3 regions of the Massilia oculi genome follow, and region 3 is predicted to be linked to each of the others. Evidence: predicted binding sites of a transcription regulator. Region 3 holds the regulator's gene; each other region holds the start of a gene.
The links. Region 3 encodes HrcA, which represses chaperone genes, less so after heat shock. Its sites were predicted from a motif close to TTAGCACTCNNNNNNNNNGAGTGCTAA; they were not measured.
Positions count from the first base shown of each region.

Region 1 (9,924 bases), 1.4 Mb from region 3:
GTCGCGCGCGTCGAATTCCGGTAAGGCGGTCAGTCGAGATCGGCCGCGGCGTGCCGCTCGTGTACCTGGTCCTGCTCGGGGCCGAACGAGCGGTTGACCTTGCGTCCGCGGATGACGGCCGGCCGTGCGGCGATCTCGTCGGCCCAGCGTTTCACGTGCCTGTATTCGTGCACCGACAGGAATTGCGCGGCCTCATACAGCTGGCCCAGCACCAGGCCGCCATACCATGGCCAGATCGCCATGTCGGCGATCGTGTATTCCTCGCCCGCGACGAAGCGCTTGTCCGCCAGGTGGCGGTCGAGCACGTCGAGCTGGCGTTTGGTCTCCATCGCATAACGGTCGATCGGGTACTGCAGCTTTTCCGGCGCATAAGCATAGAAGTGGCCGAAACCGCCGCCCACGAAGGGAGCCGAACCCATCTGCCAGAACAGCCAGTTCATGGTTTCGGTGCGCGCCACGCCGTCCTTCGGCAGGAAGGCGCCGAATTTTTCCGCCAGGTAGACCAGGATCGCGCCGGATTCGAACACGCGCACCGGTGCGGCGCCACTGCGGTCGACCAGGGCAGGGATCTTCGAATTGGGATTGGCCCCGACGAAACCGCTCGAGAACTGCATGCCTTCGTTGATCTTGATGAGCCAGGCATCGTACTCGGCTCCGGTGTGGCCGGCGGCCAGCAATTCTTCCAGCAGGATCGTCACCTTCACGCCATTCGGCGTGGCCAGCGAATACAGCTGCAGCGGATGCTTGCCGACCGGGAGTTCCTTGTCGTGGGTCGGGCCCGCGACCGGGCGGTTGATGCTGGCGAAGGCGCCGCCCGACGAGGCGGGCGGGGTCCAGACTGTCGGTGGGACGTAGGATGCTTGGTCGGCCATGGGTTCTCCTTTGACTTGCGGTGACAAAGGATCATTCTAGCCAAAGGCGGGCAAACGCGTCCGCGCCGCCCTTGAAGTACACCGGGTGGACTGGCCAGGAGCAGGTTGAGCCGGATGCCGGTGCATCAGAAAAGGAAAAACCCGCCGAAGCGGGTTTTTTTGGAGCAGCGCGAGGACCGGCTTACACGAACGCCGCCAGCGCGCCTTTCATCTTCTTGAGCGCGGCCGATTCGATCTGGCGGATGCGCTCGGCCGATACGCTGAACTCTTCGGCCAGCGTATGCAGCGTGGCGCCCGAGCCGTCGTCGTTGGCCAGCCAGCGCGCCTCGATGATGCGGCGCGAACGCGGATCGAGCTTGCCCAGCGCCGTTTCCAGGCCCTCGGACTGCAGGCGGGTGACCTGCTCGGCCTCGAGCACCTTGGTCGGCTCCTGCTGGTCCGACGACAGGTAGGCGATCGGCGAGAACTTGTCGTCTTCGTCGTCGGTCGGCGATTCCAGTGCGATGTCGCGGCCCGACAGACGGGTTTCCATCTCGATCACTTCTTCGCGCTTGACGCCCAGCAGCTTGGCAAGGTCGTCGACCTGGCCCGGCGACATCGCGTCCAGGCCGGTCTTGTTGCTGCGCAGGTTGAAGAACAGCTTGCGCTGGGCCTTGGTCGTGGCAACCTTTACCAAGCGCCAGTTCTTGAGAATGTATTCATGCATCTCGGCCTTGATCCAGTGCATGGCGTACGACACCAGGCGCACGCCCTGGTTCGGGTCGAAGCGCTTGACTGCCTTCATCAGGCCGATATTGCCTTCCTGGATCAGGTCAGCGTGCGGCAGGCCATAGCCCAGATAGCCGCGCGCGATCGATACCACCAGGCGCAGGTGCGACAGCACCAGCTTTTGCGCCGCGTCGAGATCGTGGTCGTCGCGCAGCCGCTTTGCCAGCGATACCTCTTCTTCGTGCGTGAGCATCGGCAGGCGGTTGACGGCCGAGATATAGGCGTCGATATTGCCCAGATTGCCGGTGAAACCCAGTCCCAGAGCACGACTGCCGGTCGGAACCAATGCGGATTGTGCGGACATATTCATTTCCCTCGTAGTAATCTTGCTGCATCCTCACTGTGCCATAACTTATTGCCTTGCGGCACGTCTGTTGCGGCTTGTTACCTGGATGCGTGACTTGAATTTCGATTGCCTTGGACCATATATTAGCACTCCCCCGAGGTGAGTGCTAGAAGTGGTCCCGGCGCTTAAGATTGTTCAAAGTATTGCTCTTGGGAATCAAATTGCCGACGGTTCCACTGTAGAGCAGGCATTGCGTGCCCAGTTGATCCGGCTCAAAAGTGAGCAGAGAAAGACTGGAATATCGTTAGACACAGCTTACGGGCGGCGTGGCTCGTATTCTGTTGGATGGCGCACGTAGCTACCGCGCAGCGTGTAGGACATTTGCGCGTGGAAGCGTAGGGGGTGGCAGCTAGGCCGTAGGATTCATTGCGATAGCAGGCGACGTGGTGTTTCCAGTAATGAGCAGGCAGCCGCAGGGAGGGCCGCCTCGCCCTGTCAGCAGAGATGGTGATGCTTATTGCGTTTTCAATACCATCTCGACTATTTTTTTCACTGCAACTCTGTAGGAGCGCCGTTCAACGCTGGCGTGCAAGGTGACGCCGCACCGACAGGAGGGCGCCGACCAGCCCCAGCCCGGCACTGACCGCCAGCAGGCCGGCGATTTCCAGTCCCCCCAGCGCTGTCAGCTGGAAATTCGAACCGTACAGCCGCGCGAATTCCCCGATCGCGCCGTTCAGCGGGCGCAGGGCCAGGGTTACCGCGCCCAGTGCCACCGCGCCGGCGCACAGGCCGAGCAGGGCGCCGGTGTAGAAGAACGGGCGGTGGATGAAATCGTTGGTCGCGCCCAGCAGTTGCGACACGGAGATTTCTTCTTTCTGGGTCAGCACCTGCAGGCGGATCGTATTGAACACGACCGCGATCACGACGATGCCCAGGGTAGCCGCCAGCAGCAGCAGCGCCAGGCGCAGGATGGCCAGCATCGCGGCCAGGCGCTTTACCCAGGCCGAATCGACCTGCACCGTCTCCACGCCCGGCAGTTCGCCCAGGCGCTCGGTGATCAGGTCCACCTGGCCGGCGGCGCCGGCGCTGGCGAAGCCTTCCAGCTTCATCACATAGCTGTCAGGCAAGGGGTTGTCGCCCAGGGTGTCCAGCACGTCGCCCAGGCCGCTGCGTTCCTTGAGCGCAGCAAGCGCCTGCTCGCGCGGCACGAAGGCGATTTCGGCCCCTTGCCCACCCTGCGGCGCGACGATCTGGCGGATCCGCGGCGCCAGCGCTTCGGCATCGGCGCGGCTGGCGTCGTCGCGCATGAACAGGCTGATTTCGGGATCGACCGACAACTGCTCGGACAGCGGACGCACATTGTCGAGCAGGGTGATGCCCGCGAACGGCAGGGTCAGCGCAAGCGCGACCACCAGTACGTTGAACAGGAAGCTGCCGGGCGACTTGCGCACCGTCGACAGCGCGGCCCCGAGGGCGAAGCGGTGCTGGCGCAGCCACGGGCTCATGCCGCACCTCCGACCAGCTGGCCCTGCTCGAGGCGGATCACCCGCGCGGCGCTGTCCAGCACCTGTTCGTCGTGGGTGGAGATGACGCAGGTGACGCCGGCGGCGTGGAAGGCGCGCAGCGCGTCCAGCACCTTGTCGGCCGCCACGCGGTCGAGATTGGCGGTCGGTTCGTCGGCCAGGATGATCTGCGGCCGGTTGACGATCGCGCGCGCGACCGCCACCCGCTGCTGTTCGCCTCCCGACAGTTCGAGCGGCATCGCCCTGGCGCGGTCGAGCAGGCCCACCCGGTCGAGCGCGGCGCGGGCGCGCTGCGCGGCGTCCGCGGTGCGGGCACCCGTCACCAGCAGGGGCAGCATGGTGTTGGCCAGGATGTTGCGGTCGTTGAGCAGGCGCTGCTGCTGGAAAATGATGCCGATGTTCCGGCGCAGGAAGGGAATCCCGGCCGGCTTGATGCGGCCGATGTCCTGGCCGTTGACGATCACCTTGCCGCTGCTGGGACGCTCGACCGCCGCCACCATCTTCATGAGGGTCGACTTGCCGGCGCCCGACGGGCCGGCCAGGTAGACCAGCTCGCCCTTGGCGATGTCGAGCGAGACGTCGTGCAGCGCATACGCGCCGCGCGCATCGCCGTGGGTGTACTGTTTGGATACCGACTGGAATGCGATCATGGGTCCCCGTTCCGTCAGCCGAGCAGCGCTTCGACGAATTCTTCGGCGTTGAACGGCTGCAGGTCTTCCAGCTTCTCGCCGACGCCGATGAAGTAGACGGGGATCGGACGGGTACGCGCGATCGCCGCCAGCACGCCGCCCTTGGCGGTGCCGTCCAGCTTGGTCACGACGAGGCCGGTCAGCTGCAGGGCGTCGTCGAAGGCCTTCACCTGGGCCAGCGCGTTCTGGCCGGTATTGCCGTCGATGACGAGCAGGGTCTCGTGCGGCGCGCCGTCCATGCCCTTGCCGATCACGCGCTTGATCTTCTTGAGCTCTTCCATCAGGTGCAGCTGGGTCGGCAGGCGGCCGGCGGTGTCGACCATCACGACGTCGGTGCCGCGCGCCTTGCCCGACTGTACCGCGTCGAAGGCGACGGCGGCCGGATCGCCCGACTGCTGCGAGATCACGGTGACGTTGTTGCGCTGGCCCCAGACCATCAATTGCTCGCGCGCGGCGGCGCGGAAGGTGTCGCCGGCGGCCAGCAGCACCGACTGGTCGAAGCTTTGCATATGCTTGGCCAGCTTGCCGATGGTGGTGGTCTTGCCGGCGCCGTTGACGCCCGAGATCATCATCACCAGCGGTTCGTGGCGGCCCAGTTCCAGCGGCTTCTGCAGGGGCAGCAGCAGGTCGATCATCAGCTCCTTGAGCGCGGCCTTGACGGCGGCGGCGTCTAGCAGCTTGTCTTCCTTGACCTTGCGCCGCAGCTCGCCCAGCAGGTGCTCGGTGGCGTCCATGCCGGCGTCCGACATCAGCAGCGCCGCCTCGAGTTCCTCGTACAGGTCTTCGTCGATGCGGGCGCCGACGAACAGCAGGGACAGGTTGCTCGAGGTCTTGGACAGGCCGGCCTTCAGGCGCGCCATCCACGAGGTCTTCTTCTCAAGCTCGGTGGTCGGGCGTTCGGCGGTTTCGGGGAACAGGTTGGCGCCTTCGTGCAGGACGCTGGGGACGGCGGCGTCGGCGATGACCGGGGCGGGCGCCGGTGCAGGGACGGGCGCCGGGGCAGGCGTCGCGGCCGGCATGACCGGTTCCGGCGCCGGCGTTTCGGGCGCTTTTTTTCTCTTGAAGAAGCTAAACATAGTGTCTGGTGGCGGGACTGCGTGCGGACGCCGGCATGGCCGGCGACGAAAAAACTAGCGAATATTTTACCAGAGCAGCAATACGCAACCCGATTGCACACAAGCGTTCAGCTGCCGGCCCTCGCGCTTTCCGCCTGCTTGCGGATCGTCTCCAGCGTGGCATTCGGCGTGATCAGGTTGCCGTCGTAGCGCAGCTCGATCACGGCCGGCAGTTTCTTTTGCTCGGCGTGGTCGAGCGCGCGGCGCAGGGCCGGCGCGAAATCGGCGGTCCGGTCGACGACTTCCCCATGGCCGCCGTAGGCGCGGGCGAGGGCGGCGAAGTCCGGATTGTGCAGGCCGGTGCCCGACACGCGGCCCGGGTAGCTGCGCTCCTGGTGCATGCGGATGGTGCCGAACATATTGTTGTTGAAGACCAGGATCACGACGCCGGCGCCGTACTGGACGGCGGTGGCCAGTTCCTGGCCCGTCATCATGAATTCGCCGTCGCCGGCGAAGGTGACCACGGCGCGCTCCGGCCACACGATCTTGGCGGCCACGCCGGCCGGCACGGAGTATCCCATCGCGCCATTGGTCGGCGCCAGCTGGGTGCGCATGCCGCCGTAGCGATAGAAGCGGTGGGCCCACGAGGCGTAGTTGCCGGCGCCGTTGGTGATGATGGCGTCGTGCGGGAGCTGGTCCATCAAGTCCTGCACCACCTGCCACAGGTCGAGCGGCACGCCTTCCTTGAGCAGCGCCGGCTGCGCCTGCCAGGCGGCCAGTTCCGCCTTGGCCCCGGCCACGCTGTCTTGCCAGGCGGTGGCGTCGACCGGCGCCATCGCGGCCAGCATGGCGCAGGCTTGCGGCATGCCGCTGGCGATCATCAGTTCGGCCTGGTAGACGCTGCCCAGCTCTTCCGGGTCCGGGTGGATGTGGACCAGGCGCTGGCGCGGCACCGGCGAGTCGAGCAGCGTGTAGCCGCCGGTCGTCATCTCGCCCAGGCGCGGGCCGATGGCGATCACCAGGTCGGCCTCTTTGACGCGCGCCGCCAGTTTGGGGTTGATGCCGATGCCGACGTCGCCGACGTAGTTCGGATGCGCGTTGTCGAGCAGGTCCTGGAAGCGGAAGGTGCAGCCCACCGGCAAGCGGTTGGCTTCGGCGAAGCGGGCCAGGTCGGCGCAGGCCTGCGCGTTCCAGGTGCCGCCGCCCAGCAGCACGATCGGCCGTTGGGCTTCCTGCAGCATGGCGCGCAGGCGGGCGATCTGTTCGCCCATCGGTGCGCCGTGCGACGGCTGGTAGGGGCGGGTGTCAAGCACTTCCGCCGTCGAGACCAGCATGTCTTCCGGCAGCGCCAGCACCACCGGACCGGGGCGGCCGCTGGTGGCCACCTGGAACGCGCGCGCCATGTATTCGGGAATGCGGTCGGCGCGATCGATCTGGGCCACCCATTTCGCCATCTGGCCATACATGCGACGGTAGTCGATTTCCTGGAAGGCCTCGCGGTCGACGAAGTCGTTGCCGACCTGGCCGATGAACAGGATCATCGGCGTGGAGTCCTGGAATGCGGTGTGCACCCCGATCGAGGCATTGGTGGCGCCGGGGCCGCGGGTGACGAAGCAGATGCCGGGCTTGCCCGTCATCTTGCCGTAGGCCTCGGCCATGAATGCCGCGCCCCCTTCCTGGCGGTTGATCACGAAGCGGATGTTCGAGTCGTGCAGCGCATCGAGCACGTCCAGGTAGCTTTCTCCGGGCACACCGAAGGCGGTGTCGACGCCGTGGACGTGGAGCGCATCGACCAGGAGCTGGCCGCCGGTGCGGGAAGGGTGCGGGGAAGTGGAGGGCATGGGGTGTGTCATCCTTGTCAAAGAGGCTTTCCGGGCATTCTAGGTGAGCTGCCCGGGAACGGCTTTTGAAATGGCGACATCAAATTACAGAAACGGCAAGGCCATGGCAGCGCGACGCCCGGTGCGATCACGCATCGGGTACAATACCGCCCGTGAAGCAGGCCAGACAGTCGCTGGTCCACGCCGCAAGGTCGTGGACGGGAGGAAGGTCCGGACTCCACAGAGCGGGGTGACGGTTAACGGCCGTCCGCTGAAAGCCGTCTGGCGCAAGCCAGCGGTATAAGGCGAGGAATAGGGCCACAGAGACGAGCGTATTCAGTTACGGTGAAACGCGGTAACCTCCACCTGGAGCAATTCCAAATAGGCACGCGTTGATGTTGCTCGCGGAGCGTGCGGGTAGGAAGCTTGAGCGCTGGAGTAATCCAGCGCCTAGAGGAATGGCTGTCCATGCGCCGCCGCAAGGTGGCGCTATACAGAATCCGGCCTATCGGCCTGCTTTACTTATAATTCCCGAGGCGCGTGATCCACGACGCCTTGTCGACGGTCGTCCCGGACCGCTGTGCCCTGGCGTGCCGCGCCGGTCGCCGCGCAGAGACCGGAGACGCCATTGACCCACTACATCCTCGCCCTCGACCAGGGCACGACCAGCTCGCGCGCCATCCTGTTCGACCGCGCCGGCCTGCCGGTGTCCAGCTGCCAGCGAGAGTACCCCCAATATTTTCCCCAGCCCGGCTGGGTCGAGCACGACCCGCTCGACATCTGGCACAGCCAGCTCGCCTGCGCGCGCGAAGCGCTGGCGCAAGGCGGCGTCCAGGCCGCCCAGGTCGCCGCGATCGGCATCGCCAACCAGCGCGAGACCACGCTCGTGTGGGACCGCGCCACCGGCGAACCGGTGGCCAGGGCCATCGTGTGGCAGGACCGGCGCACCGCCGGCGTGTGCGACCGTTTGCGCGAAGCGGGCAAGGCCGCCTTCATCCAGGAACGCTCCGGCCCCGAGCTCGACGCCTATTTCGCCGCCACCAAATTGCAATGGCTTCTCGACCACGTCCCCGGCGCGCGCAGCCGGGCCGACAAGGGCGAGCTGGCCTTCGGCACCGTCGATAGCTGGCTGGTGTATCGCCTGTGCGGCCGCCACGTCACCGACACCAGCAATGCCGCGCGCACGATGCTGTTCAACATCCATACGCTGGCCTGGGACGACGACTTGCTGGCGCTGTTCGACATCCCGCGCGCGCTGCTGCCCGAGGTCGTGCCCAGCGCCGGCGCCGTCGGACTGGCGGCCGAGGAGTGGTTCGGCCATCCGATCCCGATCGCCGGCATCGCCGGCGACCAGCAGGCCGCCACCTTCGGGCAGGCCTGCCACCGCAAGGGACTGGTCAAGAATACCTACGGCACCGGCTGCTTCATGCTGATGCATGCCGGCGACAGTCCACCCATCTCGCGCAACCGCCTGCTGGCGACGGTCGGCTGGACGGTAGGGGGCCGCACCGATTACCTGCTCGAGGGCAGCGTGTTCATGGGCGGCGCCACCGTGCAATGGCTGCGCGACGGCCTGGGCATCATCCGCCACTCGCATGAAGTGGAGGCCCTCGCCACCAGCGTGCCTGACAGTGGCGGCGTGATGCTGGTGCCGGCCTTCACCGGTCTCGGCGCGCCGCACTGGGACCCGTATGCGCGCGGCGCCATTCTCGGCATGACGCGCGGCACGAGCGCCGCCCATGTCGCGCGCGCCGCGGTCGAGGCCATCGCCTACCAGAGCGCCGAGCTGCTGGCGGCGATGCAGAAGGACGCCGCCTGCGCCGTCACCGAACTGCGCGCCGACGGCGGCGCCGCCCGCAACGACCTGCTGATGCAGTTCCAGGCCGACCTGCTCGGCGTCGAGGTGGTGCGCCCGCGCGTCACCGAGACCACGGCCCTGGGCGCCGCCTACCTGGCCGGCCTGGCTTGCGGCTACTGGGAATCGCTGGAGGCGATCGAGGCGCAATGGCGGGTCGAACGCCGCTACGAACCGACGATGGACGCCGGCCGCCGCGCGGATCTGCTGGCGCGCTGGGGGCGGGCGGTCGCACACGCGCGTTCCTGGGCCGCGCCAGAATGAGGTGGTTTGTCGCAATTTCACGACATTGTTGCGTAAAACCAGCAAAATTGAAATAGTCAGCAAAATTGATGAAAAGCATTTGATTCCACACGGAAACGAGGTATCATATTTTCCGAGTTGAGCAATTTCGTGTGCGTCATGGTGATCGCGCCCTCAACGACTGGAGAATGGAAAATGATGTCGACCTCGAACCGTAACCGCTCAGTGACCCGTGTCATGGCTGCTGTCCTGGCTGCCGTCATGCCTTTCACTAGCGTGCATGCCGCCAGCCCGGCCACCGCCAAATTCGACGTGACGATGAGCGTCGTTGCCGACTGCACCGTCACCGCGACCAGCCTCGATTTCGGTCAGACCGGCCTGATCACCACGGCAAGGAACGGTCAATCGAACTTGACTGTGACATGCACCAACACTACACCTTACAATGTGGGCCTGGATGCCGGCACCGGCGCCGGCTCGAGCGGCACGACGCGTTACCTGTCGGGCAGCAGCGGCGCCAACACCGACACCGTGAAGTTCAACCTGTACCGTGCGCCGGGCGCGGGCCTGTGGGGCAATACCCAGGGCACCGACACGCTCGCCGGAACTGGAAACGGCGACAAGCAGACCCTCACCGTGTATGGCGAGATCCCGGTGCAGAACGCGCCGACGCCGGACAACTACAAATCGTCGATCACGGCATCCGTGTATTTCTAAACTGGAGTGTGCATGCGGAGTCTTCGCTGCGCCGCAATCGCTGCGGCCCGCTTTACAGCCTTGTCCATGGTCCTGGCGGCCGGCCCGCTGGCGCAC
Region 1 covers NZ_CP029343.1:1,964,275-1,974,198, reverse strand. Annotated here, with positions in the region: gene DIR46_RS09095 (endonuclease/exonuclease/phosphatase family protein) at 1-24, shown strand, start outside; gene yghU (glutathione-dependent disulfide-bond oxidoreductase) at 30-872, opposite strand; gene rpoH (RNA polymerase sigma factor RpoH) at 1,054-1,944, opposite strand; gene ftsX (permease-like cell division protein FtsX) at 2,502-3,431, opposite strand; gene DIR46_RS09075 (cell division ATP-binding protein FtsE) at 3,428-4,099, opposite strand; gene ftsY (signal recognition particle-docking protein FtsY) at 4,114-5,214, opposite strand; gene DIR46_RS09065 (thiamine pyrophosphate-binding protein) at 5,322-7,034, opposite strand; RNA gene rnpB (RNase P RNA component class A) at 7,189-7,537, shown strand; gene glpK (glycerol kinase GlpK) at 7,642-9,132, shown strand; gene DIR46_RS09050 (Csu type fimbrial protein) at 9,307-9,828, shown strand; gene DIR46_RS09045 (fimbrial biogenesis chaperone) at 9,841-9,924, shown strand, end outside.
Region 1: a site for HrcA is predicted at 2,070-2,096, ahead of rpoH (RNA polymerase sigma factor RpoH). Genes of this name have one in related genera too.

Region 2 (9,924 bases), 680 kb from region 3:
AGGCCTTCATCGACGAGCAGGCGGCGCAATGCGGCTACTGCATCGCGGGCATGATCATGCAGGCCACCGCGCTGCTCGAACGCGAACCGAATCCCAGCGACGCCCGGATCCGCGCCCACATGGCGCCCAACCTGTGCCGCTGCGGCACCCATATGCGCATCCTGCGCGCGGTGCGGCGCGCGGCGGACCGGCTCGCCGCGGGAGGCGAGCGATGAGCCTCGACCAGGGTCGGCGCCGCTTCCTGGCCGCGGGCGGCGCCTTGACGCTGACATTCGCCATGCCCGCGTGGTCCGCGCAGGATGCATTACCGAAAAGCCTCGACAAGACGCCCTGGCTCGACGCCTGGATCCGCATCGGCGCCGACGAGCGCATCACGGTCTTCACCGGCAAGGCCGAGCTGGGACAAGGCATCAAGACCGCGCTGCTGCAGGTCGTGGCAGACGAGCTGCGCATCGCACCCGGGCGCCTGACGCTTGTGACGGCCGACACCGCGCGCACGCCGGACGAAGGCATGACCGCCGGCAGCAACTCGATGAAGGACAGCGGCGCCGCGCTGCGCCATGCGGCGGGCCAGGTGCGGATGCGCCTGGGCGAACTGGCGGCGGCGCGCCTTGGCGCGCCCGCGGCCGGCCTGGCATTGAAGGATGGCGCCTTCGTCGCCCCTGACGGCCGTCGCGCCAGCTTCGGCCAGCTGGTAACCGGCCAGGAATTGCACCTGCGCGCCACGCCGCAGCCGGCGCCGCCCGCGCCTGGCGCAAAGACCGCGATCGGCCGATCGCTGTCTCGCGTCGACATCCCGGCCAAGGTCACGGGCGGACCCGCCTACGTGCAGGACCTGCGCCTGCCGAATATGGTGCATGCACGCGTGGTGCGTCCACCCGCGCAGGCGGCGACCTTGATCGAGTTGGATACGGCCGCCGTCATGCGCCTGCCCGGTGTGTTGAAAGTCGTGCGCGACGGCCGCTTCCTGGCCGTGATCGCGGACGGCGAATACCGCGCCGTGAAGGCCGCCGCGCTGCTCGCGCGCGCCGCGCGCTGGGAGACGCCGGCCGCGCTGCCGGTGTATCCCGACATCGAAGCGCTGGTGATGGCGCAGCCGGCCGAGCCAACGACCATCCTAGAACGGGGCGCGCGGGCGCCGGAGGGCATGCACTTCAAGGCCACCTATACCCGCCCCTTCCAGCTGCACGCTTCCATCGGCCCATCCTGCGCGGTGGCGCAGCTGGTGGAGAACCGCTACACGGTCTGGACCCACTCGCAGGGCGTGTTCCCGCTGCGCAGCGCGCTGGCCGAACTGCTGGCGACCCGGGAGGATGCGATCCGCTGCATCCACGTCGAGGGCGCGGGCTGCTATGGCCACAACGGCGCCGACGACGTGGCGGCCGACGCCGCCCTGCTGGCGCGCGCCTTCCCGGGCCGGCCGGTGCGGGTGCAATGGATGCGCGAGGACGAACACGGCTGGGAGCCGTTCGGCGCGGCGATGGTGGCGCAGGTGGCGGCCACGCTCGGTCCCGACGGCCGCATCACCGACTGGCAGTACGACGTCTTCACGCCTTCGCACAACACCCGCCCCGGGAAGGCCGGCAACCTGCTGCCGGCGACGCATCTGGCCAAGCCGTTCACGCCGCCGGTGCCGAAACCCAGCCCGCAGCCGGAAGGCAGCGGCGACCGCAATGCGATCCCCTATTACCGGCTGCCGAACGCGCGCGTGACCCACCACTTCCAGCCGAAGGCGCTCCTGCGCACCTCGGCCATGCGCGGCCTGGGCGCCTATTGCAATGTGTTCGCGATCGAGAGCTTCATGGACGAACTGGCGCGTGCGGCGAAGCTCGACCCGGTCGCTTTCCGCCTGCGCCACCTGGAAGATCCGCGCGCCATCGACGTGGTGAAGCTGGCGGCGGCGAAGTTCGGATGGGAAGGCTACAACAGGACTGCGCGGCGCGGCCGCGGTTTCGCCTTCGCCCGCTACAAGAACCTGGCGTCGTATTGCGCGCTGGCGGTCGAGGTGGAAGTGGCGCGCGAAACCGGAATGGTCCGCGTGACGCGCGTATCGAGCGCCGTCGATTGCGGCGAGATCGTCAACCCTGACGGCGTGCGCAACCAGATCGAGGGCGGCGTCATTCAGTCGGCCAGCTGGACCTTATTGGAACAGGTGCGCTTCGACGCCGAGCGGGTGCTCACCGTGGACTGGGCCTCGTACCCGATCCTGCGCTTCGGCCAAACGCCGGAGAAAATCGATGTGCACCTGATCGACCGCCCCGGCCAACCCTTCCTGGGCACCGGCGAAGCGGCGCAAGGCCCGGCCGCTGCGGCGATCGCCAACGCGGTGTTCGATGCCTGCGGCCTGCGGATGCGCGACCTGCCGCTGGATCGCGCGCGGGTCAGGAATGGCTAGTTGAACGCCTTCCAGAACATATAGGCCGCCAGCGCATACAGGATCACGGCGAAGATACGCTGCAGCTGGCGCACCGGCATCTTGTGCGCGGTGCGGGCGCCGAGCGGCGCCATGGTCACGCTGGCCAGGACGATGATGGCCAGCGCCGGCAGGTAGACGAAGCCCAGCGACCATGCCGGCAGGCCCGGCTCGCCCCAGCCATAGAACATATTCGACAGCGTGCCCGAGAGCGCGATCGGGAAGCCCAGCGCCGCGCTGGTGGCGACCGCGTTATGAATGCGCACATTACAGCGCGTCATGAACGGCACCGAGACGAAGCCGCCGCCGGCGCCCACCAGTCCCGACAGGATCCCGATCAGGCCACCGGTGGCGAACATGCCGGCCCGGCCCGGCAATTCGCGCGCCGCCTTCGGCTTCTTTCCGATCAGCATCTGGGTGGCCGAGAAGGCGACGAAGCAGCCGAAGAAAAAGGCCAGCACCGCGGTATTCATCTGCTTGCCGATCCAGGGTCCGATCCAGGAGCCGATCAGGATGCCCGGCGCCAGCAGGCGCACCACGGGCCACAGCACGGCGCCGTGCTTGTGGTGGGCGCGCACCGAGGACATCGAGGTAAACAGGATGACGCCGAGCGCGGTGGCGATCGCCATGTGGACCACGAGTTCGTCGGCGAAGCCGCGCGCGGTGAAGATCATCGTGATGAAGGGCACCAGCACCATGCCGCCGCCGATGCCGAGCAGGCCGGCCGCGAAGCCGCCGAAGGTGCCCATCGCCAGCAGGGCCAGGATCAGCCAGGGATCCATTCAGGCCTCCCTGGCGCGCACGAGCTCGACGACCGCATCCCATTCGGATCTGGTGACCGGCGAGATCGACAGCCGGCTCCCCTTCTGCAGCAGCACCATGCTTTCCAGCGCGGGAATGGTGCGCATCTCGGCCAGCGGCAGATAGCGCCCCGCCTCCCGCGCGCGGACGTCGATCGAGATCCAGCGCGGTGTTTCGTGGGTGGCTTTCGGGTCGTGGTAATGGCTGGCGGGGTCGAACTGGGTGGCGTCGGGATAGGGTCCGCTCGCGATCTCGGCCAGCCCGGCCACGCCGGGCACGGCGCAGCTGGAGTGATAGAACAGGACGCCGTCGCCGACGGCCATCGCATCGCGCATGAAGTTGCGCGCCTGGTAGTTGCGCACGCCGAACCAGGCCACGGTCTGGCCGGGTGCGGACAGGACGTCGTCGAAACTGACTTCGTCCGGTTCGGATTTCATCAACCAATAGCGCATCGCGCCGTTCTCCCTGCAAGGCGCCGTCACGATTGACGCGCGCACAAAAAAAGCGGCTGCGTACAAAGTGCGCAACCGCTTGTGTGTCCTAGCCCCGCCAGTGCCGTTTTTGCCGGCATCCTGAACCAAAACGGTTCAAGGCGGTCACGGTCAGATCAATTTCGGGTTCGTCAAACGAGTGACGCTCACTCCCATCGAACTTGTTCCACGACCTATGCGTAAGAATGGTTCAAGGAATATATGGCAAATCTCGAACACCGCAGGGTAGAGCGCAGTTTACTCTTTTGAAGCGGCATGTCAAACGGATTCGGCTTGTCAGAAAAGATTTTCCTGGGGTGCCAGCGCCTTGTCGAGCACGGTATGCATCGCTTCCAGCTTTTGCTTGACCTCGAGGATCGACATGTCCGACAGCGGCCCCTGTGGCGACTTCACCGACAGGAATTCCGCGGCCACGCTCAGCGCGGCCATGACGGCGATGCGGTCGGTGCCCCGCACCTTGCCCGAATCGCGCAGCTGGCACATCTTGCCGTCGAGGTAGGCTACGGCCTCGCGCAGCGTGCGCTCTTCGCCGTCGCGGCAGGCCAGGCGGTAGGGCTGGCCCATGATGGTGACGTCGAGATGGATCATCGTGCTGCCTCACTATTGCCTGGTGCGCCGCTCGCCGCGCCGGCCGAATCGCCGGCGGCCTCGTCTTGCCCGCCCTCTTCGCCTTCCTCGGCCGGTGGCTTGGGCAAGCCGTCGAGCAGGGCCTCGACCCGGCGCTGGGCCTCGACCAGGCGCTCCTTGAACGCCAGGTTCTCGGCGCTGAGCAGGGTATTGGCCTGGCGCAGCAAATAGTTCTCGGCGCGCAGCGACTGGGTCAGCTGGGCGAGCCGGTCGATTTTGTCTGAGAGGTCTTGGAATTCGGAAATCATCCGACACTATAGGATCGAGATGGATTTTCCGTCAACCGAATCACGCTGCGGTGCGACGAAGCAGGTCCCGGCGGCCCTGCCGCGATGGCCTGGCGTGCGGCAGGAAAGCGCCAGGCAGTGTACGCTGCCCGCCTCTTGTCTGTTCTGTATGTGTCGGCAAGAGATGCCAAAAACACATTGCGCTAGCGTTGGTTGGTTTGCGTTTGCTCAGACGCACAAAACTATTTAGCGATCTTGCCGCTTGAAATGGCAAATTATCGTCCCTATAATTAGCACTCGTTAGTAGAGAGTGCTAACAACTCTTTGCAGACCGCCCCGGTGCTTGATACCCAGGCCGCGGCGGTGTCAAAAAAACGCTAGTTAAACCACTGAATATTAAGGAGTTTTGCATGAACCTTCGTCCTCTGCACGATCGCGTAATCGTCAAGCGCCTCGACCAGGAAACCAAGACTGCGTCTGGCCTGATCATCCCTGATGCCGCGGCAGAGAAGCCAGACCAAGGCGAAGTCCTCGCCGTCGGTAACGGCAAAGTGCAAGACAACGGCCAGGTTCGCCCGCTGGAAGTCAAAGTCGGCGACCGCGTGCTGTTCGGTAAGTACTCCGGCCAGGCCGTCAAGGTCAATGGCGAAGAACTGCTCGTGATGCGCGAAGAAGACATCATGGCCGTCGTCCAGCAGTAATTCCCTGACCCCATTCACGAAAACATTCGGAGAAATAACAAATGGCAGCTAAAGAAGTAGTGTTCGGCGACGCAGCGCGCGCCAAGATGGTCGAAGGCGTCAATGTCCTGGCCAACGCAGTCAAGGTCACCCTGGGCCCGAAAGGCCGCAACGTCGTGCTCGAGCGCTCGTTCGGCGCCCCGACCGTCACCAAGGATGGTGTCTCGGTCGCAAAAGAAATCGAACTGAAAGACAAGCTCCAGAACATGGGCGCGCAGATGGTCAAGGAAGTCGCTTCCAAGACCAGCGACAACGCCGGTGACGGCACCACCACCGCGACCGTGCTGGCACAAGCCATCGTGCGCGAAGGCATGAAGTTCGTTGCCGCCGGCATGAACCCGATGGACCTGAAGCGCGGCATCGACAAGGCCGTCGCAGCGACCGTCGAAGAACTGAAGAAGATCGCCAAGCCAACCACCACCTCGAAAGAAATCGCGCAAGTCGGCGCGATCTCGGCCAACTCGGAAACCTCGATCGGCGAGCGCATCGCTGAAGCGATGGAAAAAGTGGGCAAGGAAGGCGTCATCACCGTGGAAGACGGCAAGTCGCTGAACGACGAGCTGGACATCGTGGAAGGCATGCAGTTCGACCGCGGCTACCTGTCGCCGTACTTCATCAACAACCCGGACAAGCAAGTCGCCGTCCACGAGCAGCCGTTCATCCTGCTGTGCGACAAGAAGATCTCGAACATCCGTGACCTGCTGCCGGTGCTGGAGCAAGTCGCCAAGGCCGGCCGTCCGCTGGTCATCATCGCCGAAGACATCGAAGGCGAAGCGCTGGCGACCCTGGTCGTCAACAACATCCGTGGCATCCTGAAGACCGTCGCCGTCAAGGCCCCTGGCTTCGGCGACCGCCGCAAGGCCATGCTGGAAGACATCGCCATCCTGACCGGCGGCCAGGTCATCGCCGAAGAAGTCGGCCTGACCCTGGAAAAGGTCACCCTGGCGGAACTGGGCCAGGCTTCGCGCATCGAAGTCGGCAAGGAAAACACCATCATCATCGACGGCGCCGGCCAGGCTGAATCGATCGAAGGCCGCGTCAAGCAGATCCGCGCCCAGATCGAAGAAGCGACCTCGGACTACGACCGCGAAAAACTGCAAGAGCGCGTGGCCAAGCTGGCCGGTGGCGTTGCCGTGATCCGCGTCGGTGCAGCCACCGAAGTCGAGATGAAAGAGAAGAAGGCACGTGTCGAAGACGCGCTGCACGCAACCCGTGCTGCCGTCGAAGAAGGCATCGTGCCAGGCGGCGGCGTGGCCCTGCTGCGCGCCCGCGCTACCCTGGACGTCAAGGGCGACAATCCTGACCAGGACGCCGGCATCAAGATCGTCCTGCGCGCCATGGAAGAGCCACTGCGCATGATCGTCCAGAACGCTGGCGACGAGCCATCGGTCGTGGTCGCAGCCGTCCTGGCCGGCACCGGCAACTACGGCTACAACGCCGCCAACGGCACCTATGGCGACATGGTCGAAATGGGCGTGCTGGATCCAGCCAAGGTCACCCGTTCGGCCCTGCAAAATGCAGCGTCGATCGCCGGCCTGATGCTGACCACCGACTGCATGGTCTCGGAAGTCGTCGAAGACAAGCCAGCCGGCGGCATGGGCGGCATGGGTGGCATGGGCGGCATGGGCGGCATGGACGGCATGATGTAATTCATCCGGTCGCCTGGCGCGCCGCGGCAACGCCGGCGCGCCAGTCCTCCACGACAAAAAGCCCGCGAGGTTCACGCCTCGCGGGCTTTTTGCCGTGCAGCGCACCGGAAAACCGGGTGTGGTGAATCAGCTCCTGGCGGCCGGTCTCTTGCGGCGCAGCCACAGCATGGCCGCGAAGGCCACGCCGCCCAGCCATAGGGAACCTGGCTCCGGCACTTCGACCGGATCGTTCGGCTCGACGTCGGTGTCGTCCGGAGGGCCACCTGGCGTGCCGGGAATGCCGGGAATGCCGGGAATGCCGGGATTCCCCGGAGTGCCCGGAGTACCAGGCGTACCAGGCGTATCGGGGCCGTTCGGCGTGCCCGGCACGCCCGGCGTGGCTGGCAGCTCCGGATTGGGTCCCGGGCCGGGATCGGGGTTCGGGACGGTGCCGGTGTCCGGCGTCGGATTGGACGGGGTTGAGGCGCCGGGCAGGCTGCCGCCAGGACTGTCGCCGCTGCCGGTATTGCCATTGCCGGCGCCGCCCGGCGTCGGGGTGCTGCCGCCAGGCGTCCCGGTCGAAGGCGTCGTCGCACCATCGCCGCTGCCGCCGCCCAGCGTGCCGCCGTTCGACACGCCGGATCCATACCTTGCGGGCGCGCTGCCCATGAGGCTGGACAGGCGCGGCTGCGCGGCCGGAGCGGCGCCCGCCAGCAGGCCGGCGCCGTTCGGGAACACCTCGGTATGATAGCGCTGTCCCGCGGAGGGATCGTCGTCGAGCCCCTCGATGCCGGCCGCCACGGCCATCAACCCGCCGCCATCCTCGGCGACGAAGGAATCGAGTTCCGACTCGGTCGGCCCATGGGCTTCGACCGGATACATCGGCACGTCGGAAATCCGGTTTGCGCAGCGCGCCCGCATCTCGTTCCTGCCGTCCGTGAACAAGGTTTCTCCAGGCGCCAGCATGAGTTTCTTGCTGGTCCAGTAGACCTGGTTTCCCTTGCGGTACGACACGTAGACGGCGCGCGGCGCGGTGACGGTGACAGCGCGCGCGTTGGCGACGTCGAAGTCCGCATAGTGCGCCGCCACCACGCGATCGGTCCTGATGACGCGCGCCAGCTCATGCCTGTCCGCCACGCCGCCCGGGATGATCGAAAACGGGTAGATGCGACGTGCGGCGCCCTGCCCGGCGGGCGCGGACGCGACCGGCGTTGCGACCGCGGCGGGATTGGCGCCGAAGTGCGTGACCTCGCCGCCCTGGCGGTCGAGATTCGGCCAATCGATGTCCAGCGGCGGCGCAAGCACGCCCGCCACGCCGACGGCGACGCCGAGTACGGCGAGGGCGACCAGCCGCTTCTCGCGTTGCGACGATTTTTCGAGACGGTGGGCGTAGGTGGCGCGGCGGCGGTCCATACAATGCTTCAGGTAGGAGTGATCCTACAGCGTAGCATTATTTCTATGAATAAATTTGCTTTCTGAAGTGAAAAAGTTGATTTCGTGGCGTAAACACCGAATTACTTTCTGTGTGGAAATATTGAATCACAGGGATGCTGGCCCACCCGACAACATCAGTTTCTGGCCGGAATTAGCCGACGCTGGATGCCGGCTGTGTTGCCGCTAAAACACCCATGGTTTACCATGACCACCTGCCTTCATGAGACCCGCCATGTCCACACGCACCGCATCTTCTCCCCCCTTGCGCCTGACCATCGCCGCACTGATGCTGTGCTGCGCCGTTGCCGGCTGCAAGCGCGCCGGGCGGGAAGCACCATTGACGCCCGCGCCCGCCGAGCCCACGGTCCAGGCGCCCGCGCACACGAAGCAGGACGCGATGACTTCGCTGCTGGCGCTGCCGGAACTGCAGGCCTGGTCGCGCCAGATCGAACAGCGCAGCCAGGGCAAGGCGCACGGCGCCGTGATCGAAGACGATCCGGTCCCGCGCGAAGTCAACGGCAAGAAGTATTACCAGCTGAGTTTCGTCGAGAACCGCGCCGAGAATGCGCACCGCCGCGAGAGCTTCCTGGTGGCCCAGGACGGCAGCGAGATCCTGGTCGACGACACCGATTCGGACACCCTGCTCAGCCTCCAGGAATGGCGTCGCACCATCGAGCGCGTGGACCTCAAGAGCGCCAACTGACGGCGCCCCGCCGGCGATGCCGGCGAATCGTCAGCTGTCCAGGTGCGAGATGAGCAGCCGGCGCGGATCCTTCCCCGCCTCCGGCCCATGCTGGCCGTCGACCGAAATCCCCACCGCCATGATGTCGATCAGCAGCAGCTGCAGGATGCGCGAGATCATCGACAGGAAGCTGGTGCTGTCCTCGCTGTGATCGACCGCCAGGCACACGCTGGCCTTGCGCGCCAGCGGCGACTGGCTGTTGCTGATGGCGATCACGTCGGCGCCGGCGGCGCGTGCGATGTCCACCGCCTGCAGCAGCTCCGGCAAGCCGCCCGAATTCGATACCGCGATCACCACGTCGCCCGGCCCCAGCAGCCCCGCTGCCAGGGTGAACAGGTGGGCGTCGCCATACAGCGCGGTCGGGATCCTGAAACGGAAGAATTTGTGCTGCCCGTCCAGCGCCACCGCGCGCGAGTTGCCCAGCGCGTAGAACTCGACGCGGCGCGCGCGGCTCACCAGTTCGATCGCGCGATCGAGCGAGCGCACGTCGAGCTGATCGCGGAAACGCAGGATCGCCGACACCGTGTTGTCGATCACCTTGGCCGACAGGTCGTGGGTGCTGTCGCTCATGCGCACCTGGCTGTGGCGCACGGGGATCGCGCCGGTCAGGCTGCTCGCGAACTTGAGCTTGAATTCGGCCAGGCCCTGGAAGCCCAGCGAGCGACAGAAGCGGATCACGGTCGGCTGGCTCACGTCGGCCAGGCGCGCGATCTCGGCGATCGGCTCGTTCAGCACCGTGCGCGGATGCTCGAGCACGAGCGTGGCCACGCGCGCCTCGGCCGGCGACAGTTCCTCGCGCAGCTGCCCGATGCGTTCCATCA
Region 2 covers NZ_CP029343.1:4,097,706-4,107,629, reverse strand. Annotated here, with positions in the region: gene DIR46_RS18540 ((2Fe-2S)-binding protein) at 1-215, shown strand, start outside; gene DIR46_RS18535 (xanthine dehydrogenase family protein molybdopterin-binding subunit) at 212-2,395, shown strand; gene DIR46_RS18530 (sulfite exporter TauE/SafE family protein) at 2,392-3,195, opposite strand; gene DIR46_RS18525 (EVE domain-containing protein) at 3,196-3,666, opposite strand; RNA gene ssrS (6S RNA) at 3,754-3,935, opposite strand; gene DIR46_RS18515 (cell division protein ZapA) at 3,982-4,293, opposite strand; gene DIR46_RS18510 (hypothetical protein) at 4,290-4,580, opposite strand; gene groES (co-chaperone GroES) at 4,970-5,260, shown strand; gene groL (chaperonin GroEL) at 5,302-6,948, shown strand; gene DIR46_RS18495 (PEP-CTERM sorting domain-containing protein) at 7,075-8,340, opposite strand; gene DIR46_RS18490 (hypothetical protein) at 8,594-9,064, shown strand; gene DIR46_RS18485 (glucokinase) at 9,095-9,924, opposite strand, start outside.
Region 2: a site for HrcA is predicted at 4,850-4,876, ahead of groES (co-chaperone GroES). Genes of this name have one in related genera too.

Region 3 (9,924 bases):
CTCAAATTCGATTTCGGGTCGATTCCCGTGCCGGACGGACAAAAACTGCGCGTGGTCGGCAACTTGCCATACAACATCTCGAGCCCGCTGCTGTTCCACCTGGCCGAGTTCGCCCACCTGGTCGAAGACCAGCACTTCATGCTGCAGAAGGAAGTGGTCGAGCGCATGGTGGCCGAGCCGGGTACCAAGGCCTACAGCCGCCTGTCGGTGATGTTGCAATGGCGCTACGACATGGCCATGCTCTTCATCGTGCCGCCGACCGCCTTCGATCCGCCGCCGCAGGTCGATTCGGCCATCGTGCGCATGGTGCCGACCCGGCGCCAGCTGCCGTGCGACGGCAAGCGCCTGGAGGCGGTGGTGGCCAAGGCCTTCTCGCAGCGGCGCAAGGTGATCCGCAACTGCGTGGCCGGCATGTTCACCGAGGCGCAGCTGGTCGAGGCCGGCATCGATCCGGGCGTGCGTCCGGAAGCGGTCAGCCTGGAGCAATACGTGGCGCTGGCCAACCTGCCCTGACACGTCATTCCTGCCGCTGGCGGCAATGACTTCCCGCGAAGGCGGAAACCCGAGTTTTGTGCGGCTTGCCGCACAAAACATGATAGCGCCGCCGGTCGGCGCTCTTTTTACGCCCAACGATGTCCATGTTGCGCCGCAACATACGGGTTATCACGTATTTCCGGGGGCTGGGTCGCCGATTTGTGCAGTCTGTCGCATGCCGCTGGAGAGCGTCGGACCAATTTCTTATAGTGCTCACATGGACAGCCGATCCGGCGCCTCAACCGACCAACAGGAGCACATCATGAACGTCCTCAAGCACATGGAAGCCATCTTCATCGCCGCCGCCATCCTCGCCGGCTTCAGCAGCTACGCCGTCGCCGCCAACGCGCGCTCGGTGGAGGCGTATCAGTCGCAGGTGTCGGTCGGCATGGAAAAGATCGCCGTGGTGAAGGTGAGCGCCGCCCGCTGAGCGCTGCTGGCAGATTGCCCCCCGATGATGCGGACAAAAAAAAGCCCGCTCAAGGAGCGGGCTGAAATCCAATTCTTTTCTGAGGAGAGTTGGAGGAGACAGGAGTTATTATGCTGCGCGACAGCATATAAATCCAATTTTCCTTTCAAATACTCGACATAAGAATTGTGTATATCTGATCAGCCTGGGGTCGCCACGCAGGTTACGTTGATATTGGTGACGTTTGCGGCGGCCATGGTGTTGGTGGCGTTTGCAACAGTGCATACCTGGCCGGTTGGCTGGGTCAGAACGGTCACCCCATAGGTCTGACCGAATTCAACCGGTCCGGCGAAGGTATAGGTGATTGGCGTGGTGACTCCCGCTGCCGGCTTGGCCACCGTGATCGTACCGCCGGTGCTGCCATTTGCCAGCACCAGGCCATCTGCCGTCAGTCCGCTCACCGTGCCCCCGATCGTATAGACATCGACCGCGCAGGCGAAGGTGATGTTGATGTCCGCCAGGCGACCTGCGGTATCGCTGAAGTTCGCGATCGTCTGGGGCGGCGTACCGCAATTCTGGTTGTTCGGTTCACTCTTGAACTGGACGTTGTACACATCGCCGTACTCGAGCTTGTTCGGGAATGCGAAACTGACCGGGTCGCCAGGCTTGGCCGGTGGCGCGATGGCGATTTCCATGCCATTGGTGGTCAGGACGGCGCCCGGGTAGACGATGCCGGTGATGGTGCCTTTGACAACGAACTCGGCTTTGTCGCTGCCGCCGCAGCCGGCCAGGCCCGCGGCCAGCGCCAGCGCGAGCGCCGGACGGATCAGGGAAGACTTCATGCGTAACGCTCCAGGGAAAATTAAGGGGTGCAGGTGACGGCCACGTTGGTAACGGCGGCGGGGCCCACGGTGCCGCTGCCATTGGCGACGGTGCAGGTCTGGCCGGCCGGTTGTTCCAGGATCGCGACGCCGTACGGCGAGTCTTCGGCGATGTCGGCCATCCTGAACCCGGTGGCGCCAGCCGGCACGGTCACCTTGTCGGATCCGTTGACCAGGACCAGATTGCCCTTCAGGTTGCTGACGCTGCCGGACAGCGCATGGCGGTTGAGCTCGCACGTGATGTAGACGGTGTAGACGTGGTAGCCGGCACGACCGCTCGCATTTTCGATCGTGCAATCCTTGACGTTCGATGGCTTCGATACGAACTCGACGGTATACCGGTCGTCGGTCGAGATCAGATTGTCGAACGACCATTGTCCCGCGCCGGAACCATTGGCAGGCGGATCGATTTTCTTTTCTTGACCGCCGTTCTTCACGACCAGGCCGGTCTTGGTCACGCCTTGGTACGTGCCGCCCAATATCAGTTGGCCATCGCTGCCGCCGCAGGCAGACAAGGCGACCGCGCAGGCCAGCGCCGCGCCGGCACGCAGGTAGGAACTCTTCATAACATCTCCAAAAAATCTAGCGGGAAAGCGCAGCTGCGCGGTGAGAATGGAAAAATCGCTCAACATTTTAGTCCATTTGGCAAGCAGCTGGTCCATTTCGGGCGCATTTGGTTTTGTATCTTGGTGTAACCATAATTCAACAAAGGCAACATTCCGGGGCGCTGACGGCGTGCGCATTGCATTCGGCGTGGCGCATCGCTATGCTTGGGGCGCACCTTTTCTCCCCTCTTGACCTGGAAGCCGATGACCCGCCAACCCTGGCCGAAAGCCGTCCTGTTCGACCTCGACGATACCCTGTGGCCGATCGCGCCCGTGATCCTGGAAGCCGAAAAACTGTTGTATGCCTGGCTGGCCGAGCATGCGCCGCTGGTGGCCGAACGCTTCACGATCGACAGCCTGCGCGCGGCGCGCCTGGAATTGCTGGCGGCGCGCCCCGAATTCGGGATCGACCTGGGCGCGCTGCGCCACGCCGGCCTGGTCGCCGCCTTCGAACAGGTGGGCGAGGATCCCGGCAAGGTCGAACTGGCGATGACCGTGTTCTTTGCCGCCCGCAATGCCGTGACGCCTTATGACGATGTCGTGCCGGGCCTCGAGCGCCTGAAGAAACACGTCCTGGTCGGTTCGGTCACCAATGGCGTGGCCGACCTGCAGACCATCGGCCTGGCCCACCACTTCCAGGCCTCGGTGGCGGCGCGGCAGTATGGCCGCGCCAAGCCCGACCCCGGCATCTTCCTGGCCGGCTGCGCCGCGCTCGGCGTGGAGCCTGGCGAGACCCTGTACGTGGGCGACGACCTGCTGCTGGACGTGCAGGGCGCCCAGCGCGCGGGCCTGCGCGCGGCCTGGATGAACCGGACCGGCAAGGTCAATGAGCTCGCCCATGAAGTCCGGCCCGACGTCGAGGTGGCCAGCCTCGACGCGCTGCTCGACTGGCTCGGCTTCATGTAGTACAAGGGCAAGAGCGTTGGACATGCGTCACAGCAAGCCTTGTGCCGCCCGTACCATGCCCCAACCTGCCTATAATGCACACCTTAAACAAGGACGCTCTCGAACGTTTCCCGGAATCATGCAACTCGACCAACGTGCCCAAACCCTGCTCAAAGCCCTCGTCGAACGGTATATCGCCGACGGCCAGCCGGTAGGCTCGCGCGCGCTGTCCAAGCTGTCGGGCCTGGAATTGTCGCCAGCCACCATCCGCAACGTCATGGCCGACCTCGAGGAGATGGGATTCGTCGCCAGTCCGCACACCTCGGCCGGCCGCATCCCGACCCCGCGCGGCTACCGCGTGTTCGTCGACACCCTGCTGACGGTGGGGCCGATCGACGACAAGGCGGTCGATGCCGAGCGCATGCGTTTGCCGCAGCCCTTATCCAACCTGCAACCGCAGAAGCTGATCGCCAACGCGGCGCAGATGCTGTCCTCGTTGTCGCAATTCGCCGGCGTGGTGCAGAGCCCGCGCCGCGAGTCGGTATTCCAGCAGATCGAATTCCTGCGCCTGGGCGAAAAGCGGATCCTGCTCGTGATCGTCGATCCGCGCGGCGACGTCCAGAACCGGCTGCTGCTGCTCGATAAGGATTATTCTCCCGCGCAACTGACCCAGTCGGCCAATTACCTGAACCAGAACTTCGCCGGCCTGTCCTTCGACGCAGTGCGCAAGCGCCTGAGTGGCGAGCTGCAGCAATTGCGCGACGATATGGGGCGCCTGATGCAGGCGGCGGTCGAGGCCGGCAGCGAGGCGATGGCCGAGGGGGATGACATGGTCATCGCCGGCGAGCGCAACCTGCTGTCGGTGTCCGACCTGTCGTCCAACATGAGTTCGCTGCGCCAGATGTTCGAGATGTTCGAACAAAAAACTGGCTTGATGCAATTGCTCGACGTGTCGAGCAAAGCCGGCGGCGTGCAGATCTTCATCGGCGGCGAATCGAAGCTGGTGCCGATGGACGAGATGAGCGTGGTGACGGCGCCGTATGCGGTCGACGGCCGCATCGTCGGCACATTGGGCGTGATCGGCCCGACGCGGATGGCCTATGAAAGGGTGATCCCGATCGTCGACATCACGGCCAAGCTGCTGTCGAACGCCCTCAGTCACGGCTGAATTGCCAACAACAATAGAAAAGGGCGCGTGGGATGGTTCCCATGCGCCCTTTTTACTTAGCTTTACACCGGCCGTACCAGTTGCGGAATCACTCCGGCTTGGCGATACCCCGGCACTGCGGGCAGCTGCCATAGATCGCCAGCGCGTGCTCGACGATCGTGAAGCCGTGTTGTTCGGCGATCATCTGCTGGCGCTTTTCGATCTCGTCGTCGTAGAACTCTTCGACGCGGCCGCAGGTGACGCACACCAGGTGGTCGTGGTGGGAACCGGCGTTGAGCTCATAGATGGCCTTGCCGGTCTCGAAATGGTTGCGGTTGAGCAGGCCGGCCTGCTCGAACTGGGTCAATACGCGGTAAACGGTCGCGAGGCCCACGTCCATATTGTCAGCAAGAAGGATCTTGTAGACATCTTCCGCCGTCAAATGCCGCACGGAGCTGTTCTGGAAGATTTCCAGGATTTTCAGCCGTGGCAGCGTGGCCTTGAGGCCGCTCGCCTTCAGGTCGGTCGGGTTGTTACTCATGTTTGTCACTCGAATATTGGCGGAGTGCTTTATGATATAGCGTTTTGGAAGCTCCCGCTCGAACGTATTGAGGTTAACTATGCCTGTCAAACAAGCCGTATTCCATCGATTCTCCACCAAAGCGGCGCTGGCGGCGGGTCTCGCCTGCACGTTGACGCTGTCCGGCTGCGCCTCCTGGCGTAACCAGACGCGTCCGGCGCCGCCGGTGGCGACGGATGCGGCCGCCAGTGCGTCCGACGCGGAAAAGTCGGCCGCCATCGCCAATGCCGGCGCCCAGACCGTCCAGGCCACGCGCCTGCAGCGCTTCCTGTGGATCTTCTCGCCGTATCGCCCAGACATCCAGCAGGGCAACTTCGTCTCGCAAGAGATGCTGAACCAGCTCAAGGCCGGCCAGACCCGCGACCAGGTGCGCTTCCTGCTCGGTTCGCCGCTGCTGATGGACGCCTTCCACGCCGACCGCTGGGATTACCCGTTCTACCTGGCGCGCGGCAATGGCGAGCTGACCACCAGCCGCGTGACCGTGTTCTTCAAGAATGACGTGGTCGAGCGTTTCGAGGGCGGCAATCTGCCGAGCGAGCGCGAGTACATCGACCGCATCGCCGGTCCGTCGAAGGGCAGCAAGGCCCATCCCGACCGACGCCCGGTAGAGCCGGCCAAGGTCAATGCGCCTGCAACGCAGCAATAAGGGGGCGAGCATGACCATGTTGAACATCGCCGTTGCCGGCGCCAGCGGCCGCATGGGCCGCATGCTGATCGAAGCCATCCAGGAGGCGCCCGACATGCGCCTGGCCGGCGCCCTCGACGTGCCGGGTTCGCCCTTCATCGGCCAGGACGCGGGCGCCTTCGCCGGCATCCTGACCGGCGTGCCGATCGAGGACAGCATCAAGCACGGCCTGCACAATGCCGATCTGCTGATCGACTTCACCCGCCCCGAGGGCACCCTGCAGCATCTGGAATACTGCGCCGCCAACGGCAAGCAGATGGTGATCGGCACCACCGGCTTCGACGAGGCCGGCAAGGCCGCGATCGCGCTTGCGGCCGAAAAAATCGGCATCGTGTTCGCCCCGAACATGAGCGTGGGCGTGAACGTCACGCTCAAGCTGCTCGAGATGGCCGCAAAAAGTTTTTCGGAAGGCTATGACATCGAGATCGTCGAGGCGCACCATCGCCACAAGGTCGATGCGCCGTCCGGCACCGCGCTCAGGATGGGCGAAGTCGTCGCCTCCACCATCGGCCGCGACCTGAACGAGTGCGCCGTCTATGGCCGCGAAGGCGTCACCGGCGAGCGCGATCCGTCGACCATCGGTTTCGCCACCGTGCGCGGCGGCGACGTGGTGGGCGACCATACCGTGATGTTCCTCGGCACCGGCGAACGCATCGAGATCAGCCACAAGTCGAGCAGCCGCGTGACCTATGCCCACGGCTCGCTGCGCGCGGCGCGCTTCCTGGCGGACAAGGCCAGCGGCCTGTTCGACATGCAGGACGTGCTGGGCCTGAAGGGTTGATCATGGCGGTGGCACAACTGAACGGCGCCGTCATTGTCGATGAGGCATCGTTTCACCAGCAGAGCCGCGAGGCCTTCGGTTTCCCGGCCTCGTATGCGGACAGCATCGACGCCTGGGTCGACTGCATGAGCTATCTGCGCGACGACGAGAACATGACCAGGTTCCGCCTGAAAGCGGATGAGGTGCTGGAAATCGTCATCCTCGAGGCCGACAAGATGAAGGCGGCGGCGCCCGACCTGCTCGAAGAGCTGAGCTATTGCGTCGGCGGCATCAACGAGCGTTACGAGGACTATGGCGAAAAGCCGGCGCTGGAACTGGTCCTGCGTTAATCCTCGAAGGCAGCGTTCACCGGGATGCTGCCTTCTTTGCATTTTCCCTCACGCACCGCGCCTTCGCCGCAGTGCAAAATGAACGGGTTATAATGACCGGTTCCACATCCCACATTACGTCTGCAGAATCATGCAAGAAAAATATAGTCCAGCCGAAGTAGAACAAGCCGCCCAGGCCTACTGGAAATCGATCGACGCCTATAAGGCCGTCGAAAACGATCCGCGTTTCCCGAAAGGCAAGTATTACGCCTGCTCGATGCTGCCTTACCCATCGGGCAAGCTGCACATGGGTCACGTGCGCAACTATACGATCAACGACGTGATGTACCGCTACCTGCGGATGAACGGCTATAACGTCCTGATGCCGATGGGCTGGGACGCGTTCGGCATGCCGGCCGAAAACGCGGCGATGGCCAACAACGTGCCCCCTGCCGAATGGACGTATTCGAACATCGCCCACATGCGTGGCCAGATGGAATCGATGGGCCTGGCGATCGACTGGTCGCGCGAGATGACCGCGTGCAAACCGGACTACTACAAGTGGAACCAGTGGATGTTCCTCAAGATGCTCGAGAAAGGCATCATCTACCAGAAGACCGGCACCGTGAACTGGGACCCGGTCGACCAGACCGTGCTGGCCAACGAACAGGTCGTGGATGGCCGCGGCTGGCGTTCGGGCGCGCTGATCGAGAAGCGCGAGATCCCGATGTACTACGTGCGCATCACCGACTACGCCGACGAGCTGCTCGACCACGTCGACAACAAGCTGCCGGGCTGGCCGGAGCGCGTGCGCACCATGCAGGCCAACTGGATCGGCAAGTCGACCGGCGTGCGCTTCGCCTTCCCGCACAGCGTGAAGGACGACGACGGTGAGCCGATCAACGACGGCAAGCTGTACGTGTTCACCACCCGCGCCGACACCATCATGGGCGTGACCTTCTGCGCCGTGGCGCCGGAACACGCGCTGGCCCAGCACGCGGCCCGCAACAACCCGGCCCTGCAGGAATTCATCGCCGAGTGCAAGATGGGTTCCGTGATCGAAGCCGATATGGCGACGATGGAGAAGAAGGGCATGCCGACCGGCCTGTTCGTCACCCATCCGGTCACGCAAGAGCAGATCCCGGTCTGGGTCGGCAACTACGTCCTGATCACCTATGGCGACGGCGCCGTGATGGGCGTGCCGGCGCACGACGAGCGCGACTTCGGCTTCGCGAAGAAATACAACCTCCCGATCAAGCAGGTGGTGGCGGTCGAGGGCCAGGAATTCTCGCTGGAAGCCTGGCAGGAGTGGTACGGCGACAAGGAAAACGGCCGCACCATCAACTCGGGCAAGTACGATGGCCTTGACTACACCTCGGCCGTGAACGCGGTCGCGGGCGAACTGGCCGAACAGGGCCTGGGCGAAAAGAAAACCACCTTCCGCCTGCGCGACTGGGGTATCTCGCGCCAGCGCTACTGGGGCACCCCGATCCCGATGATCCACTGCGGCGAATGCGGTTCGGTGCCGGTCCCCGAAGCCGACCTGCCGGTCGTGCTGCCGGAGCACCTGGTCCCGGATGGCACCGGCAACCCGCTCAACAAGGACGAAGCGTTCTTGACATGCGACTGCCCGAAATGCGGCAAGCCGGCGCGCCGCGAGACCGACACGATGGACACCTTCATCGATTCGTCGTGGTACTACATGCGCTATACCTCGCCGGGTTCGAACGAGGCGATGGTCGACGCCCGCAACGATTACTGGATGCCGATGGACCAGTACATCGGCGGCATCGAGCACGCCGTCATGCACCTGCTGTACGCGCGCTTCTGGACCAAGGTGATGCGCGACTTCGGCCTGGTGAAGTTCGACGAGCCGTTCGTCAACCTGCTCACCCAGGGCATGGTGCTCAACGAGACCTATTACCGCGAGGACGAGACCAGCAAGAAGACCTGGTTCAACCCCGCCGACGTCGATCTGACCTTCGACGACAAGGGCCGCCCACAGAGCGCGATCCTGCGCGCCGACGGCCAGCCGGTCGAGATCGGCGGCACCGAGAAGATGTCGAAGTCGAAGAACAACGGCATCGACCCGCAAGCCCAGATCGAGCAGTACGGCGCCGACACCGCGCGCCTGTTCACGATGTTCGCCTCGCCGCCGGAACAGACGCTGGAATGGTCGAACAGCGGCGTCGAAGGCGCCAGCCGCTTCCTGCGTCGCGTGTGGGCCTTCGGTTATGCCCAGCGCGAACGCATTGCGGCATCGTTCAACGGTGAAGCGCAAGGCACGCTGAACGACGACCAGAAGACGCTGCGCCGCGAAGTGCACAAGGTGCTGCAGCAGGCCGACTACGACCTCAAGCGCATCCAGTACAACACCGTGGTCTCGGCCTGCATGAAGATGCTCAATACGCTGGAATCCGCGAAGCTGGACGACTCGGCGGCCTCGAACGCCATCATCGCCGAAGGCTTCTCGATCTTCCTGCGCCTGCTGAACCCGGTCGCGCCGCACATCACCCACGCGCTGTGGCAGGAGCTGGGCTTTGCCACCGCCCATGGCGACATCCTGAACGCAGCCTGGCCGCAGGTCGACCCGGCCGCGCTGGAGCAGTCCGAGATCGAGATGATGATCCAGGTGAACGGCAAGCTGCGCGGCTCGGTCAAGGTGCCGAAAGAGGCCGACAAGGCCGCCATCGAAGCCGCGGCGCTGGCTTCGGAAGCGGTGCAGAAGTTCATCGAAGGCACGCCGAAGAAGGTCATCGTGGTGCCGGGCAAACTCGTCAACATCGTCGTGTAAGGGTTCCGCATGATCAAATTCGTGTCGAGCAAGTTCCTGGTGCGTGCGCTGGCCGCATGCATGATGGCGGCGGTGCTCGCTGGCTGCGGCTTCCAGCTGCGCGGCAGCGACGGCCAGTACAACCTGCCGTTCCAGAGCATCTGGCTGTCGTTCAACGAGGCCTCGCCGTTGGGCACGGAGCTCAAGCGCAACCTGCGCGCGGGCGACACCGTGCGCATCGAGACCGACGCCTCCAAGGCCCAGGCCCTGTTCGACGTGATCAGCGAAACGCGCGGCAAATCGATCCTGTCGCTCAACAGCCTGGGCCGGGTGCGC
Region 3 covers NZ_CP029343.1:3,413,536-3,423,459, forward strand. Annotated here, with positions in the region: gene rsmA (16S rRNA (adenine(1518)-N(6)/adenine(1519)-N(6))-dimethyltransferase RsmA) at 1-513, shown strand, start outside; gene DIR46_RS26950 (hypothetical protein) at 797-964, shown strand; gene DIR46_RS15600 (hypothetical protein) at 1,144-1,785, opposite strand; gene DIR46_RS15605 (hypothetical protein) at 1,806-2,390, opposite strand; gene DIR46_RS15610 (HAD family hydrolase) at 2,634-3,335, shown strand; gene hrcA (heat-inducible transcriptional repressor HrcA) at 3,454-4,482, shown strand; gene fur (ferric iron uptake transcriptional regulator) at 4,571-5,002, opposite strand; gene DIR46_RS15625 (outer membrane protein assembly factor BamE) at 5,082-5,687, shown strand; gene dapB (4-hydroxy-tetrahydrodipicolinate reductase) at 5,698-6,507, shown strand; gene DIR46_RS15635 (barstar family protein) at 6,510-6,836, shown strand; gene leuS (leucine--tRNA ligase) at 6,967-9,609, shown strand; gene DIR46_RS15645 (LPS-assembly lipoprotein LptE) at 9,619-9,924, shown strand, end outside.